Regions from separate parts of the Salmonella bongori NCTC 12419 genome, predicted to be linked through region 1. Evidence: predicted binding sites of a transcription regulator. Region 1 holds the regulator's gene; each other region holds the start of a gene.
The links. Region 1 encodes Fur, which represses iron uptake genes when iron is present. Its sites were predicted from a motif close to ATAATAATGAGAACNACTATCAA; they were not measured.

Region 1 (5,438 bases):
CGTCAGTTGGGCGACGTTAATCAAATCACTCTGTTGCGCGGGTTGTCCTGCGCGGTTGTGGATTGCCATTGCCTGGTCCTTCTAATGCAAGGATTAAATTGTTCCGCAAACCTTTTCAATCAATTCCGCCGGGAATTGCATTGACTGCATGATGTGTTCAATCATGCTGCATTTACGGCCGGTGTTGGTGTTGGTGATCACCCAGTACGGCGTGCCGGGAACGTGCTTAGGTTTAGTTTGATTCCCATTTTTCAGCAGCGTTTGCTCATCCGCCGCAAAATAGACGCGCGTGCGGCCATGCAACGACTCCGTCGCCTCAGCAAACGCGTGGTGATCCAGTGAATAGAGTGTAGTCAGAATCAGCATAAAGCGGTTAACCGCTTTTTTCTGCTCGGCATATTCGTCAGACAAAAGCAGTTCACGCATGGCGCGAACGTTGTCTTTTACCGGGTTGACCGGTTTCGCTTCAGCGACAGGTTGCGCCGCAGGCGCCCCTTTCGCTGCCAAAGCAGGCTGTGTCGTGGCGGAAAACTTCAACATACGCCGTAAAATGTCGGATGCGCTCTCGCCGATATGCTTGGTATGGCTGGCAATATAGCTATAGAGTTCATCATCAACTTCAATCGTTTTCATCTTAATCCAGTGCGATGTCTTTGCTGAATACAAGTCATTGGGATTATAGGAACAAATCCCAACAGCGGATAGCGTTAAGCCCGGCTGACAAAAAAACTCGGAGTAAACCTTAGCGCTTGCAGCCCAGTGGCAGAATGGTCAACATAATACCCTAACCCGACAGTGCGAAAAAAAGAACTTTGCCATGAAATTAAATATCCGAGCGCAATCTGCACAAAACCTGCACAATAATTCCCCCATCGTTCTCGTTCATGGGCTGTTTGGCAGCCTGGACAACCTCGGCGTACTGGCGCGCGATCTGGTGTCCGATCACGACATCATCCAGGTGGATATGCGCAACCATGGTTTGTCGCCGCGCGATCCGGTCATGCATTATCCGGCAATGGCCCAGGATCTGCTGGATACACTTGATGCACAGCAGATCGAAAAAGCGACTTTTATTGGTCATTCAATGGGCGGTAAAGCGGTCATGGCACTAACAGCGCTGGCGCCCGATCGCATCGATCGTCTGGTTGCGATTGATATCGCCCCCGTGGATTATCACGTTCGCCGCCACGATCGGATTTTCGCGGCTATTAACGCCGTGAGCGAATCCAACGCCACGTCCCGCCAACAGGCAGCAGGTGTTATGCGCCAGCATCTTAGCGAAGAAGGGGTGATTCAGTTTCTGTTAAAATCCTGGAGTGAGGGGCAATGGCGTTTTAATGTCCCGGTATTATGGGATCAGTATCCGCATATCGTGGGCTGGGAAACCATTCCGGCCTGGGAACAGCCGGCGCTGTTTATCCCTGGCGGCAACTCGCCGTATGTAACGGAAACATACCGCGACGCTCTGCTGGCGCAATTCCCGCTGGCGCGAGCGCATGTGATTGCCGGTGCGGGTCACTGGGTACATGCTGAAAAACCTGAGGCGGTCTTGCGCGCCATCCGCCGTTACCTGCACGATACCGCTAACTGATTAAAAACTCATCGCCCGCGCACGATTACGCGCACGGGCGTTGGCGTCGCTTCTTCGCTGATGTATGATGGCGCGCTATCCATCCGGGCATAAGCCTGGCTGATTGTTTCCCCCGAAGTCACCAAAATCATGGCCAAAGAACAAACGGACCGTACGACATTAGATCTGTTCGCGCACGAGCGTCGCCCGGGACGACCTAAAACGAATCCGCTTTCGCGCGATGAACAGTTACGCATCAACAAGCGCAACCAGTTAAAACGCGACAAAGTTCGTGGCCTTAAGCGTGTCGAATTAAAACTCAACGCACAAGCGGTTGACGCGCTCAATGAGCTGGCCGAAGCGCGTAACATTAGCCGCAGCGAGCTCATTGAAGAAATATTAATGAAGCAGCTCATGGCGCTGCGCGGCCAGGGGTTAGTCTGAAAACAAGTTTTGTTGCATATTTCGTGTAGCAGAGCGTGCAGTCCCACGTGATTGCTGTTTCCGCATGTCTGCCTGTTCTGCTATGATTGCCCTTATCCGTGGGCAATTCGCCACCACCATTTCAATAAGTTTCAAGAGGTTATTTTACTCATGGCAATCACTGGCATCTTTTTCGGCAGCGACACCGGTAATACCGAAAATATCGCAAAAATGATTCAAAAACAGCTTGGTAAAGACGTTGCCGATGTGCATGACATTGCGAAAAGCAGTAAAGAAGACCTGGAAGGGTATGACATTCTGTTGCTGGGCATCCCGACATGGTACTACGGCGAAGCGCAATGCGACTGGGATGACTTCTTCCCGACGCTCGAAGAAATTGATTTTAACGGTAAGCTAGTGGCGCTGTTTGGCTGTGGCGATCAGGAAGACTACGCGGAATATTTTTGTGATGCGCTTGGCACGATTCGCGACATTATTGAGCCGCGCGGCGCGACGATTGTAGGTCACTGGCCAACCGCAGGCTACCATTTTGAAGCCTCTAAAGGTCTGGCCGACGACGATCATTTTGTCGGCCTGGCGATTGACGAAGACCGCCAGCCTGAGCTGACTGCCGAGCGCGTTGAAAAATGGGTCAAGCAAGTTTCGGCTGAATTGCATCTCGACGATATCCTCAACGCCTGATCTCATGTGGCGCAGCATTATGTCTGCGCCGCATCAATAGACAAGACCAATCAAAATAATTGCTACAAATTTGTAACTTTCGCACCTATCCCTGTACAATGTCCGGGTGTAATCAGGTGGCGCCGGGATTTGCAGGCAACACCACAGTTTTATTAATATCTGCGAGAGACTTGCGGTTTTCATTTCGGCATGGCAGTCCTATAATGATACGCATTATCTTGAGTGCAATTTCTGTCACTTCTCTAATGAAGTGAATCGTTTAGCAACAGGACAGATTCCGCATGACTGACAACAATACCGCATTAAAGAAGGCTGGCCTGAAAGTAACGCTTCCTCGTTTAAAAATTCTGGAAGTTCTTCAGGAACCAGATAACCATCACGTCAGTGCGGAAGATTTATACAAACGCCTGATCGACATGGGTGAAGAAATCGGTCTGGCAACCGTGTACCGTGTGCTGAACCAGTTTGACGATGCCGGTATCGTAACCCGCCATAATTTTGAAGGCGGTAAATCCGTTTTTGAACTGACGCAACAGCATCATCATGATCATCTTATCTGCCTTGACTGTGGAAAAGTGATTGAATTTAGTGATGAGTCTATTGAAGCGCGCCAGCGTGAAATTGCGGCGAAACACGGTATTCGTTTAACTAATCACAGCCTCTATCTTTACGGCCACTGCGCTGAAGGCGACTGCCGCGAAGACGAACACGCGCACGATGACGCGAACAAATAAGTATAAATCTTTCAAAGAGCCAACCGCCCGGTTGGCTTTTTTATATCCCCTCTTTTCTGCCGCTTGATGTTGATTTAATGTAAAAAAACGCTATCGCATCTCAGGAGAGCAGGAATGGAGCTTCGCCAGTTACGCTATTTCGTCCGTATTATTGAAACCGGCAGTATGGGCAGCGCCGCGCAGGATCTGGATATTGGCGTTTCAGCATTAAGCCAACAGATGTCCCGCCTGGAAAACGAGCTCGCTATCCGTCTGTTGCAGCGTACTTCGCGTGGTGTTACACCGACCAATGCGGGTCTGGCTTTTTATTCGCAAGCACAACTCGCTTTGCGCCATGCCGACGACGCGATCCTTGCCGCCAGAGAAGCGCGTCTTTCGGGCCATGTGAGTGTAGGGATGGCTCCCAGTACCGCGTCCATACTGGGTATACCGTTTATTCATGCCATGCGGGAAAACTATGCCGATGTTCGTTTGCATGTGGTGGAAAGCCTGTCCGGTAATCTGGAAAGAATGATTAATACCCGCCAGATTGATTTAGCCGTAGTCTTTCAAAAAGATAAAATCCTGCGCTGGAGCGCCAGACCAATTCTTGAAGAACAGCTTTTTCTGATTGGCTCTCACGCCCTGTTGGCAACGCTTCCTGATAACCCCATCACGCCAGAACAACTGGCAGGCATTCCGCTCATTATGCCCAGCCAGGGACACGGGCTGCGCGGCAGGCTGGACGCTGTCTGCCAGGAATATTCGCTTAACGTTGAGATCGTTGCGGAAATTGACGGTCTGGCGTTATTGATGCGCGCCGTGCGTGATGGCCTCGGTGCCACGTTACAACCCGGTGCGGCGATTTCACACCTGGATAATGATGCGCTAAGCGTGATCGGCGTCCATAATCCGGTACTCAGCCGCCCCAACTTTTTAGTCAGTCTCTCGGACGATGAACTGACGCCAGCCGGGCTTGCCGCCAGAGTGGTACTGACAAAAGTGATGCGTCAGTTAGTCGACGCCGGCGAATGGCCAGGTGCTACCCTTTACGCTTACTAAACCCCCGTTTAGCGCTACCTGATAGCGAGCCGCTTATTTATCCGTATACATTTTAATTACAAATTTAACAAATAGTTAAATGGTACGGGAGTATAAGATGGTTGATGTACTGGTGATAGGCGGAGGCAATGCCGCGTTATGCGCCGCCCTAACCGCGCGGGAGGCGGGCGCATCGGTTCTGCTACTGGAAGCCGCGCCACGAGAATGGCGCGGCGGAAATTCTCAGCACACACGAAACCTGCGCTGTATGCATGATGCGCCGCAGGATGTGCTGGTAGAAAGTTATCCTGAAGAGGAGTTCTGGCAGGACCTGTGGCGAGTCACCGGCGGTAATACCAACGAAACGCTGGCACGCCTGGTCATTCGTACCTCGTCGCAATGCCGCGACTGGATGCGCAAGCACGGCGTTAATTTTCAACCGCCGCTATCAGGGGCGCTTCACGTCGCGCGCACCAATGCGTTTTTTATGGGGGGCGGCAAAGCACTCGTCAATGCCTATTACCGTAGCGCTGAGCGACTGGGCGTGCAGATCCGCTATAGCACACCGGTACAGGCGCTGGAGCTGCGCGATGGCGAGTTTGTGGCGGCGCTGGCCGGAACTGAACGTATCACCGCTAAAAGCTGTGTACTGGCAGCAGGCGGATTTGAATCCAACCGCGAGTGGTTGCGGGAAGCCTGGGGAGAAAATGCGCGCGGCGAATGGCCTGCGGATAACTTTCTCATCCGCGGCACGCGTTTTAACCAGGGTGTATTGCTCAAATTTATGATAGATGCCGGAGCAGATATTATTGGCGATCCATCCCAGTCGCACTGCGTGGCGATTGATGCGCGGGCGCCGCTGTACGACGGCGGTATTTGCACTCGCGTTGATTGCGTATCGCTGGGTATTGTCGTGAATCGCGACGCCGAACGTTTTTATGATGAGGGCGAAGATTTCTGGCCGAAGCGTTATGCCATCTGGGGACGTC
Region 2 (5,438 bases), 2.1 Mb from region 1:
GAGATAAAATAATGTCGCGTCTTGAAAGCGACTGGCAGCATCTGCTGGCGCGCGAGGCAGCAACCTTACGCCTGACCCGTAAGCTTTCCGATGGCGGCTACCAGACCCGCAATGTCGCCACCGTCGCACTGAAAGAAAAATGACCGATACGACCAGTTAACTCTGCTATTGGTATGGCTTAAACCTCAGGATCGTTCTGATTCTCCTTCTTACGGTAGTAAAAGCGTCTACGCTTATAGGGTGTTCAACCTGAAGGGAGAAGCTCAATGTCTCAACTACAAGACCCTACCACGCAGTATTACACCGGTGAGTATCCTAAGCAGAAACAGCCGGCGCCCGGCGTCCAGGCGAAAATGACGCCTGTGCCTGACTGTGGCGAAAAAAGTTATGTTGGAAGTGGTCGCCTTAAAGATCGTAAGGCGCTGGTGACAGGGGGCGACTCAGGTATTGGGCGCGCTGCCGCCATCGCTTACGCGCGTGAAGGCGCGGACGTCGCGATCAACTACCTGCCAGCGGAAGAAGAAGATGCACAGCAGGTTAAAGCGCTGATTGAGGCATGTGGCCGTAAAGCAATATTACTGCCAGGCGATCTCAGCGACGAGTCTTTCGCCCGCTCTCTGGTACACAAAGCACGTGAGGCGTTGGGTGGACTGGACATTCTGGCGTTGGTGGCCGGTAAACAAACGGCCATTCCGGAGATAAAAGATCTCACCAGCGAGCAGTTCCAGCAAACGTTCGCCGTGAACGTTTTTGCCCTGTTCTGGTTAACCCAGGAAGCGATTCCGTTGCTGCCGAAAGGCGCCAGCATTATCACGACCTCGTCTATCCAGGCATATCAGCCAAGCCCACATCTTCTGGACTATGCGGCAACCAAAGCGGCAATCCTCAATTACAGTCGTGGTCTGGCGAAACAGGTGGCGGAAAAAGGAATTCGCGTGAATATTGTCGCCCCTGGCCCTATCTGGACAGCGTTGCAAATTTCCGGCGGTCAGACCCAGGATAAAATTCCCCAGTTTGGTCAACAGACGCCAATGAAGCGGGCCGGCCAGCCGGCGGAGCTGGCACCAGTATATGTCTATCTGGCAAGTCAGGAATCAAGCTATGTTACTGCAGAAGTCCACGGCGTCTGCGGCGGAGAACACTTAGGCTAACGGATTCGGTAGTCTAAGATGGCGCAAACCCGATAACGAAGCGCCATCAGGCAAGAAAAAAGCCGGGTGGCGGCTATGCCTTACCCGGCTTATAACATCATCAGACCATCAGCCACAACCTCATTTCGCTTTCGCGGTCTCTTCACCGACCAGGCCAATTTTGAGATAGCCGGCCTGATGCAGCATATCCATGACTTTCATCAGGGTTGCATAATCTACCGTTTTATCCGCGCGGAAGAAAATCGTAGTATCTTTTTTTCCTTCCGTCAGCGCCGTTAGCTCGGCAATCATCGTGTCATCGGTTACCGGTTCGTTGCCAATAAACAGGGTGTTATCCGCCTTAACTGACAGATAAACCGGTTTTTCCGGACGCGGTTGCGGCGTACTGGTAGACGCGGGCAGATTCACCTTGACGTCCACCGTCGCCAACGGTGCGGCCACCATAAAGATGATCAGCAAAACCAACATGACATCGATAAACGGCGTCACGTTGATTTCATGCATTTCACCGTTGTCATCCAGATTCTCGTTAAGACGCATTGCCATGACGCATTACCCTACCCGTAATTTCTGCGCGGCGCGCACCGACTGCGCACTGGCGCTTGCATTCAGATCGAGATCACGGCTTTGCAGCAGCAATACCTGCGCCGCCACGTCGCCCAGCGTCGCTTTGTAGCTGCCGATCTGACGTGCGAAAATGTTGTAAATGACCACCGCCGGGATCGCAGCAACCAGGCCAATTGCCGTCGCCAGCAGCGCTTCCGCTATCCCCGGAGCGACTACCGCCAGGTTAGTGGTCTGCGTTTGCGCAATACCGATAAAGCTATTCATAATGCCCCATACAGTACCAAACAGGCCAACGAACGGGGAGATAGCGCCGATCGTCGCCAGATAACCGTTACCTCGTCCCATATATCGGCCAACCGCCGCAACACGACGTTCCAGCCGGAAGCCGGTGCGTTCTTTAATTCCTTCGTTGTCTTCGCAGCCCTGAGAGAGTTCCAGTTCATTCTGCGCTTCATTAATGAGCTGCGCGCTCAGGCTTTTAGCGCTGAAACCTGCCGCAATGTCGGAAGCCTGATCTAAGGAACGCGCGTCGGCCAATTGCTGTTGCTCACGCTTTAATCGACGCTTTTGGGAGAAGAACTCCACGCTTTTACTGAAGAAGATAGCCCAGGTGACGACCGACGCCAGAATCAGACCAATCATCACGCACTTCACGACAATGTCGGCGTGCTGATACATACCCCAGACGGAAAGATCCGTCTGCATCAAATTATTACCCACTCTGTATCTCCAGGACGCAAATCACAAAATCTGAACATAATAATATCAAAACAACGTCGAATTGATAGTCGTTCTCATTACTATTTACATACTGCCGCAACGTTGATGCTTTTTCTTTGCGTTTACGCATTAAAAAAGTTACCCGTTTTTATTTTGACAAAATTTTCGTCTCTATCACGCATCTCCAGGGTGCAGATTGGCATATTCATGTTAGTTTAGACATCCAGATGGATAAAATCAGGTAACTCAACATGACGGATAAACAGCTGGATACAAAACTGGTAAACGCAGGACGCAGCAAAAAATACACGCTTGGCTCAGTGAATAGTGTGATTCAGCGCGCTTCTTCGCTGGTATTTGACACCGTCGAAGCCAAAAAGCACGCCACCCGCAATCGCGCCAACGGCGAATTATTTTATGGACGCCGGGGAACGCTAACGCATTTTTCGCTCCAGGAAGCCATGTGCGAACTGGAAGGCGGCGCCGGATGCGCGCTTTTCCCCTGCGGTGCAGCGGCGGTTGCCAACACCATCCTGGCGTTTGTTGAGCAGGGCGACCATGTCCTGATGACTAACACGGCCTATGAACCCAGCCAGGATTTCTGTAGTAAAATTCTCGGCAAGCTTGGCGTCACCACCAGTTGGTTTGACCCACTCATCGGCGCCGATATCATTGATCATATTCAGCCGAACACGAAAGTCGTATTTCTGGAATCTCCCGGCTCTATTACCATGGAAGTACATGATATTCCGACCATTGTCAGTGCGGTCAGACACGTCGCGCCAGACGCCGTCATCATGATTGATAATACCTGGGCGGCCGGCGTTCTGTTTAACGCGCTGGAATTCGGTATTGATATCTCTATCCAGGCAGGTACGAAGTATCTGGTTGGCCATTCTGACGCTATGGTCGGTACCGCTGTTTCGAATGCGCGTTGCTGGGAACAACTGCGGGAAAACGCCTATCTGATGGGGCAAATGCTTGATGCCGACACGGCCTATATGACCAGTCGCGGTCTGCGCACGCTCGGCGTCCGGCTACGCCAGCACCATGAAAGCAGCCTGAAAATCGCCGCATGGCTGGCAGACCATCCGCAGGTGACGCGTGTGAATCATCCTGCGCTACCGGGCAGTAAAGGCCATGCGTACTGGAAACGGGACTTTACAGGCAGCAGCGGCCTGTTCTCTTTTGTGCTCAATAAAAAGCTGACCGACGCGGAATTATCGGCTTATCTGGATAACTTTTCGCTGTTCAGTATGGCCTATTCCTGGGGAGGCTACGAATCGCTGATCCTCGCCAGTCAACCGGAACAGATCGCCGCGATTCGCCCTGCAGGCGGCGTAGATTTTAGCGGTACGCTGATCCGGGTGCATATTGGTTTAGAGAATGTTGATGATTTAATGGCTGATTTAGCCGCCGGATTCGCCAGAATTGTGTAAAGTTACCACGGATGGACATATATGCAGACAATTTCCATGGAAAAGTCTGCGTTTGTTGCGTCCGGGATCAAGGCATCCCGGACGATTCAGGAGTACAATAGGCAGATAAAAGCGTAAATGCTGTTCCACAGGAAAGTTCATGGCTGTCATTCAAGATATTATCGCCGCGCTCTGGCAACATGATTTTGCCGCGCTGGCGAATCCACATGTTGTTAGCGTCGTTTACTTTGTTATGTTCGCCACGCTATTTTTAGAAAATGGCCTGCTACCGGCGTCCTTCTTACCCGGCGACAGCCTGCTACTGCTGGCGGGTGCGCTAATCGCTCAGGACGTGATGCATTTTTTGCCGACGATTGCCATTCTTACCGCCGCAGCAAGCCTTGGTTGTTGGCTAAGTTATATTCAGGGGCGCTGGCTCGGTAACACGCGTACAGTAAAAAGCTGGCTGGCGCAGCTTCCCGTTAAATATCATCAGCGCGCGACCTGCATGTTTGACCGTCACGGTTTATTGGCGCTGCTTGCCGGGCGCTTTCTGGCGTTTGTACGTACCCTACTGCCGACAATGGCGGGTATTTCTGGTCTTTCCAACCGTCGGTTTCAGTTTTTTAACTGGTTAAGCGGCCTGCTGTGGGTGACCGTCGTGACCAGCTTCGGCTACGCGCTTAGTATGATTCCATTTGTGAAGCGTCATGAAGATCAAGTGATGACCTTTTTGATGATCCTTCCCGTCGCGCTGCTGGTTGCCGGGCTATTAGGTACGCTGGTTGTCGTGATTAAAAAGAAATATTGCAACGCCTGATTTGCCGGTGACCGGCCTGAATGGTCCGGCGTTGCCTGTGTGCTTAGCTGAGTTGTACCAGACTGATGCCTCTAATTTCCTTGCATTGTCCGCATTCGGGCCGCATCTTCGCCCGGCGTAAGGCCAAAATAGCGTTTAAACTCCCGACTAAATTGCGATGCGCTCTCATAGCCAACCCGCATCGCTGCGGCGCTGGCTTTCATACCGTCATGAATCATCATCATCCGCGCCTTATGTAGTCGGTAGCTTTTTAAATACTGCAATGGCGAAGTGCTGGTAACCGCCTTAAAATTATGATGAAACGCCGATACGCTCATGTTTGCTTCCGCCGCCAGTTGCTCAACATTCAGGCTCTCGGTGTATTTCATTTCGATTTGTTTAAGTACGCGGCTAATCAGGCTAAAGTGCGTCTGGCGGCTAACCAGAGCAAGCAGCGCCCCGCCGCGTGGCCCCATCAGGACATGATAAAGAATTTCGCGAATAATTTGTTTTCCCAGAATTCGCGCATCCAGCGGACGTTCCATCACATCAAGCAATCTTTCCACCGCGCATAAAATCTCGTCCGACAGCGTGGCGGAGTTAATCCCGCTGGCGGCCACCGGACGCTGGAAACGCTCATCTTCGCCAATGTCCATAAGCAGCTCTTGCAATTGCAGCATATCAATATCAAGCCGAATCCCCGCCAGCGGCACCTCTGGCGTCGCGTAGGTTTCGCATTCAAAAGGGAGCGGTACGGTCAGTAAGAGATATTCGTTAGCATCG
Region 3 (5,438 bases), 670 kb from region 1:
CTGGAACTGGAGTTTGCCGATCTTCTCACGCTCTCTTCAACCGAGTTGAAAGAAGAGATCTATTTCGCCTGGCGCTTGGGCGTGCATTAATAACCTCTGTGTAGGCCGGATAAGGCATTAGCCGCCATCCGGCTATGTCACCAGTCAGTCTCACCAGGTGAAATATAATCTTACTGATTTTGTTCAAAAAAAACACAGATCGCCATTTGTGCTAAAAAGGCCTGCACTTTTTATGAGAATATTCTTATGCCCCTTCAAGAGCTAAGCCATCAAGAGTGCCGGAGATAAGCGCCGGGTGGGGCCGGAACCCTTAAGCCTGTAGTTAACAGACTTAAGGGTTTTTCTTATTCCGGACGGCAAAAAATCAGGATCTGTCAGTAACAGGCGATACGCAGTTAGTGGTTGTATTATTTAATATGCGGTTAGCCAATACGCCTGACATCATCGAACCGTTAACGTTCAGGGCGGTCCTGGCCATATCGACGATGGGCTCAATGGCAATAAAAATACCGACCAGCGCAACGGGAAAGTTTAATGTTGACAGGACAATCAGCGCGGCGAATGTTCCCCCACCGCCGACACCGGCCACGCCAATAGATCCCAGAGCAATAGCAGGCAACATTGCGGCCAGAAAATGCAGCGAGAGTGGATCAATGCCGATGGTGGGCGCAATCATCGCCACCATAATAGCCGGATAGATCCCGGCACAGCCATTTTGTCCCATGCTGGAACCAAACGAAGCGGAAATATTGGCAATGGTACTCTGTACACCACATTTTTCCTGCGCGGAAATGGCCAATGGAATAGATGCGGCACTGCTACGGGAAACAAATGCAAAGGTTAAGACTGGCCAGACCATTCTGAAGTAACGCGCCGGATTATTACCGCTGAGCAACAATAAAATGGCGTGTACGATAAACATCATTAAAATTGCGATATAACAGGCGCCGATAAAACCAAGCAGGCTGGCGAACTGTTCAAGGCGGTATGATGAAAATACCGAAGCCATTAATGCCATTACTCCATAGGGCGTTAATGCAATAACGATACGTACCATCTTCATTACCCAGATCTGAATAGCGTTAATGCCTGTACTTAATTTTTGGCCTTCTTCCGGCGTGTCTTTTTTGACTTTTAACAGAGCAATACCCGCTATTAACGTAAAGATGACAATTCCAATAACGGAAACGTTTCTGGCGCCAGTAAGATCAAGGAAAATATTGGTTGGTATCAGCGATGTCACCAATTGTGGGATCGACACCGCGGCTGTTTTGTTGACCTCTTCCGTGGTCAATGTGGACGGCATGTGTGCAAAAGCACTGGCGTCAAGTCCAAGGATATGGGCTGTCAGTAAGCCGATAAAACCAGCAATCATCACCAGACATAACATGCATCCGACGATCGTCAGCGACATTTTTCCGATACCGGCGCTATTTTCCAGTTTATTGATGGCGGAAAGAACGGAAATAAAGATTAGCGGTATGGCAACCAGTTTTAACAAGTTGACGTAACCATTGCCGATGATGCCGTACCATTCGATTATGGTTTTAGTGTGAGTTGCAGAAATAAAATGCAAGGACAAACCAATAACAGCCCCTAAAAAGATAGCGATAAAAACGCTTTTCGACAGAGAATCGCTTTTTTGATTAATTCTGAATATTGCCCATGCGAAAACCAAAAAAAGTGCGATATACGCGAGCGTAATAACCATTTTAAGCCTCTTGCCTCATTCAGCACCTGAAATGCCGGAAAGAGTTAATGTAAACCTATAGCTCAGGCTGAGTTATAGAACCGCAGCGGATTATAAAGAGCGAAACAGCAGGTATCCATACAAAAAATGTGGTTCTTGCATCACTGACGGGCAGCTACAAGTGCCTATTAATTAAATAGCCATTTTCTATACATCTTTTCGCTTTTGACCTGTCAGAACGGTTAACCTTATAAAAAGCATTCAATATCAAAAGGTTAACCCAATTTATCTCTGCCCGGTAAGCTGACGCGCAGGGTCTATGCTTAATAAAAGGTATCCAGTATGGCCCTTTACGTGAAAGCCCCTGCTGTTAAGGGGTTGAAGTGATAATCATTATCACTAACATGCTGTTATATCCTGCTGATTAAAAACGTGAGGTAACCCTATGGAATTGCATTCAGGAACGTTTAATCCGGAAGATTTCGCCTGGCGAGGGCTAACGTTAACACCTGCGGCGGCAGCGCACATTCGTGAACTGGTGGCAAAGCAGCCTGGTATGTTGGGCGTGCGATTAAGCGTCAAACAGACGGGATGCGCCGGGTTTGGCTATGTTCTGGATGCCGTCAGTGAGCCGGATAAAGACGATCTGGTCTTTGAAGCTGAAGGCGCCAGGCTCTTTGCGCCGTTACAGGCGATGCCTTTTATTGACGGAACAGAAGTGGATTATGTGCAGGAAGGGCTGAACCAGTTATTTAAATTTCATAACCCCAGGGCCCAGAACGAATGCGGCTGCGGCGAAAGTTTTGGGGTATAGGCGGAACTATGTCTCGTAATACTGAAGCAACGGAAGAGGTCGGCATCTGGACGGGCGGGCGTCTTAATTATAAAGAGGGATTTTTCACGCAATTACCTACTGATGAACTGGAAAAAGGCATCAGCGAAGAGGTAGTGCGGGCGATTTCCGCAAAACGCAACGAACCTGAGTGGATGCTGGAATTTCGTCTCAACGCTTATAACGCCTGGCTGGAAATGGATGAGCCACACTGGTTGAAGGCGCACTACGATAAGTTGAACTATCAGGACTACAGTTATTACTCTGCGCCGTCATGCGGGAGCTGCGATGATAGCTGCGTTGCGCAACCGGGCGCCGTACAGCAAACGGGCGCAAACGCCTTTTTGAGCAAAGAGGTTGAAGAGGCTTTCGAGCAGCTTGGCGTTCCGGTTCGCGAAGGGAAAGAAGTGGCTGTAGATGCGATTTTCGACTCCGTATCTGTGGCGACCACATATCGTGAAAAACTGGCGGAACAGGGCATTATTTTCTGCTCTTTCGGTGAGGCGATACAAGACCACCCTGATCTGGTCAGGAAGTACCTTGGTACAGTCGTCCCGGCGAACGATAACTTTTTTGCCGCGCTGAATGCGGCGGTTGCCTCTGACGGGACGTTTATTTATGTCCCCAAAGGTGTGCGTTGCCCAATGGAGTTATCCACCTATTTTCGTATTAACGCCGAAAAAACCGGTCAGTTTGAGCGCACTATTCTGGTGGCGGATGAAGGCAGCTACGTGAGCTATATCGAAGGATGTTCTGCGCCCGTACGCGACAGTTACCAACTTCATGCCGCGGTCGTGGAAGTTATTATTCATAAAGACGCTGAAGTGAAATATTCCACCGTACAAAACTGGTTTCCTGGCGACAACAATACAGGCGGTATTCTGAATTTTGTGACTAAGCGTGCGCTGTGCGAAGGGGAAAACAGCAAAATGTCATGGACTCAGTCGGAAACCGGTTCAGCGATCACCTGGAAATACCCGAGCTGTATTCTTCGTGGTGATAATTCTATTGGCGAGTTTTATTCTGTCGCACTGACCAGTGGACATCAGCAGGCCGATACCGGCACGAAAATGATCCATATCGGTAAAAATACACGCTCAACGATCATCTCAAAAGGTATCTCCGCCGGGTATAGCCAGAATAGCTACCGTGGGCTGGTAAAAATTATGCCGACGGCCACCAACGCCCGGAATTTCACACAGTGCGACTCCATGTTGATTGGCGCGGACTGCGGCGCGCATACGTTCCCGTACGTTGAATGCCGTAATAACAGCGCGCAACTGGAGCATGAGGCGACCACATCACGCATCGGCGAAGATCAGCTTTTCTATTGCCTGCAACGCGGCATCAGCGAAGAAGACGCTATTTCGATGATCGTCAACGGTTTCTGTAAAGATGTTTTCTCGGAACTGCCGCTGGAGTTCGCCGTTGAAGCGCAAAAACTGCTGGCGATTAGCCTTGAGCACAGCGTCGGTTAATGATGAAGGAAAACCTATGTTAAGCATCAAAGATTTACAGGTCAGTGTGGAAGAAAAAGCGATTTTGCGTGGCCTGAATCTGGAGATTCGCCCCGGCGAAGTTCACGCCATTATGGGGCCGAACGGTTCCGGAAAAAGCACGCTCTCCGCCACGCTGGCGGGACGTGAAGATTATGAGGTCACCGGCGGCTCGGTTACGTTCAAAGGTAAAGATCTGCTTGAACTGTCGCCGGAGGAACGGGCGGGCGAAGGGATTTTTATGGCCTTCCAGTACCCGGTAGAAATCCCCGGCGTCAGTAACCAGTTTTTCCTGCAAACTGCGCTGAATGCCGTGCGCGCCTGGCGTGGGCAGGCGTCGCTGGACCGTTTTGATTTTCAGGACTTGATGGAAGAAAAGATCGCCTTGCTGAACATGCCGGAAGATTTGCTGACCCGTTCAGTGAACGTTGGTTTTTCCGGCGGGGAGAAAAAGCGCAATGACATTTTGCAAATGGCGGTGCTGGAGCCGGAATTGTGCATTCTTGATGAGTCTGACTCCGGGCTGGATATCGATGCGCTGAAAATTGTCGCGGAGGGTGTCAACGCGCTGCGTGACGATAAACGCGCTTTTATTATCGTGACCCACTATCAGCGCATACTGGACTACATCAAACCTGATTACGTCCATGTCCTCTATCAGGGGCGAATTGTCCGATCCGGCGATTTTACTCTGGTCAAACAACTGGAGGAGCAGGGTTATGGCTGGCTTACCGAACAGCAATAAGGCGTTGCAACAATGGCAGCAGCTTTTTGAAGAACAAGGTGAAAGCCGTACGGAGCAGGCAAGACAACATTTACAACAGATGCTGCGCCTGGGATTACCAACGCGCAAGCACGAAGACTGGAAATACACACCGCTTGACGGCTTAATCCAGAATCAGTTTATCCGTCAGTTTACGGCCATTAGCAGCGCACAGCGTGATGCGCTGGCGCTACAAATCGATGCCGTACGGCTGGTGTTTGTCGACGGACAGTTTATGCCTGAACTCAGCGACAATACGCAAAGTAGCGGATTTAAGGTTAGCGTCAAAGATGAGCGTCAGATGCTTGCCGAGCCGGTGCAGCCGGAGGTTTTTCTGCATCTCACAGAAAGCCTGGCACAACGTGTAACGTACATTCAGGTAGCGCGAAATCAGCGTCCGGCTAAGCCCCTCCTGTTAATGCACATCACCCAGGGCGTGGATGGAGACGAACTGAACACCGCACACTATCGTCATCATCTGGAACTGGCAGAAGGCGCGGAGGCGACGGTAATTGAGCATTATGTCAGCTTTGATGAAGCAAACCATTTCACTGGCGCGCGGATGACGATGCAGGTCGCAGCAAATGCGCAACTGCGCCATATCAAACTGGTGTTTGAAAATGCGTCCAGCTACCATTTTGCGCATAATGATCTTTT

Region 2: a site for Fur is predicted at 2,500-2,522, ahead of exbB (tol-pal system-associated acyl-CoA thioesterase). Genes of this name have one in related genera too.
Region 3: a site for Fur is predicted at 2,074-2,096, ahead of sufA (Fe-S cluster assembly scaffold SufA). Genes of this name have one in related genera too.

The regions. Positions count from the first base shown of each region.
Region 1 covers NC_015761.1:654,595-660,032, reverse strand. Annotated here, with positions in the region: gene pgm (phosphoglucomutase (alpha-D-glucose-1,6-bisphosphate-dependent)) at 1-69, opposite strand, end outside; gene seqA (replication initiation negative regulator SeqA) at 94-633, opposite strand; gene ybfF (esterase) at 818-1,591, shown strand; gene ybfE (LexA regulated protein) at 1,721-2,014, shown strand; gene fldA (flavodoxin FldA) at 2,165-2,695, shown strand; partial or broken gene SBG_RS22935 (fur leader peptide) at 2,899-2,984, shown strand; gene fur (ferric iron uptake transcriptional regulator) at 2,977-3,429, shown strand; gene tcuR (tricarballylate utilization LysR family transcriptional regulator TcuR) at 3,544-4,470, shown strand; gene tcuA (FAD-dependent tricarballylate dehydrogenase TcuA) at 4,568-5,438, shown strand, end outside.
Region 2 covers NC_015761.1:3,027,027-3,032,464, forward strand. Annotated here, with positions in the region: gene SBG_RS14235 (hypothetical protein) at 1-143, shown strand, start outside; gene SBG_RS14240 (SDR family oxidoreductase) at 267-1,151, shown strand; gene exbD (TonB system transport protein ExbD) at 1,272-1,697, opposite strand; gene exbB (tol-pal system-associated acyl-CoA thioesterase) at 1,704-2,438, opposite strand; gene metC (cystathionine beta-lyase) at 2,690-3,877, shown strand; gene yghB (DedA family general envelope maintenance protein YghB) at 4,017-4,676, shown strand; gene SBG_RS14270 (AraC family transcriptional regulator) at 4,748-5,438, opposite strand, start outside.
Region 3 covers NC_015761.1:1,321,123-1,326,560, forward strand. Annotated here, with positions in the region: gene SBG_RS06270 (YdiH family protein) at 1-90, shown strand, start outside; gene SBG_RS06275 (L-cystine transporter) at 365-1,711, opposite strand; gene sufA (Fe-S cluster assembly scaffold SufA) at 2,136-2,504, shown strand; gene sufB (Fe-S cluster assembly protein SufB) at 2,513-4,000, shown strand; gene sufC (Fe-S cluster assembly ATPase SufC) at 4,017-4,763, shown strand; gene sufD (Fe-S cluster assembly protein SufD) at 4,738-5,438, shown strand, end outside.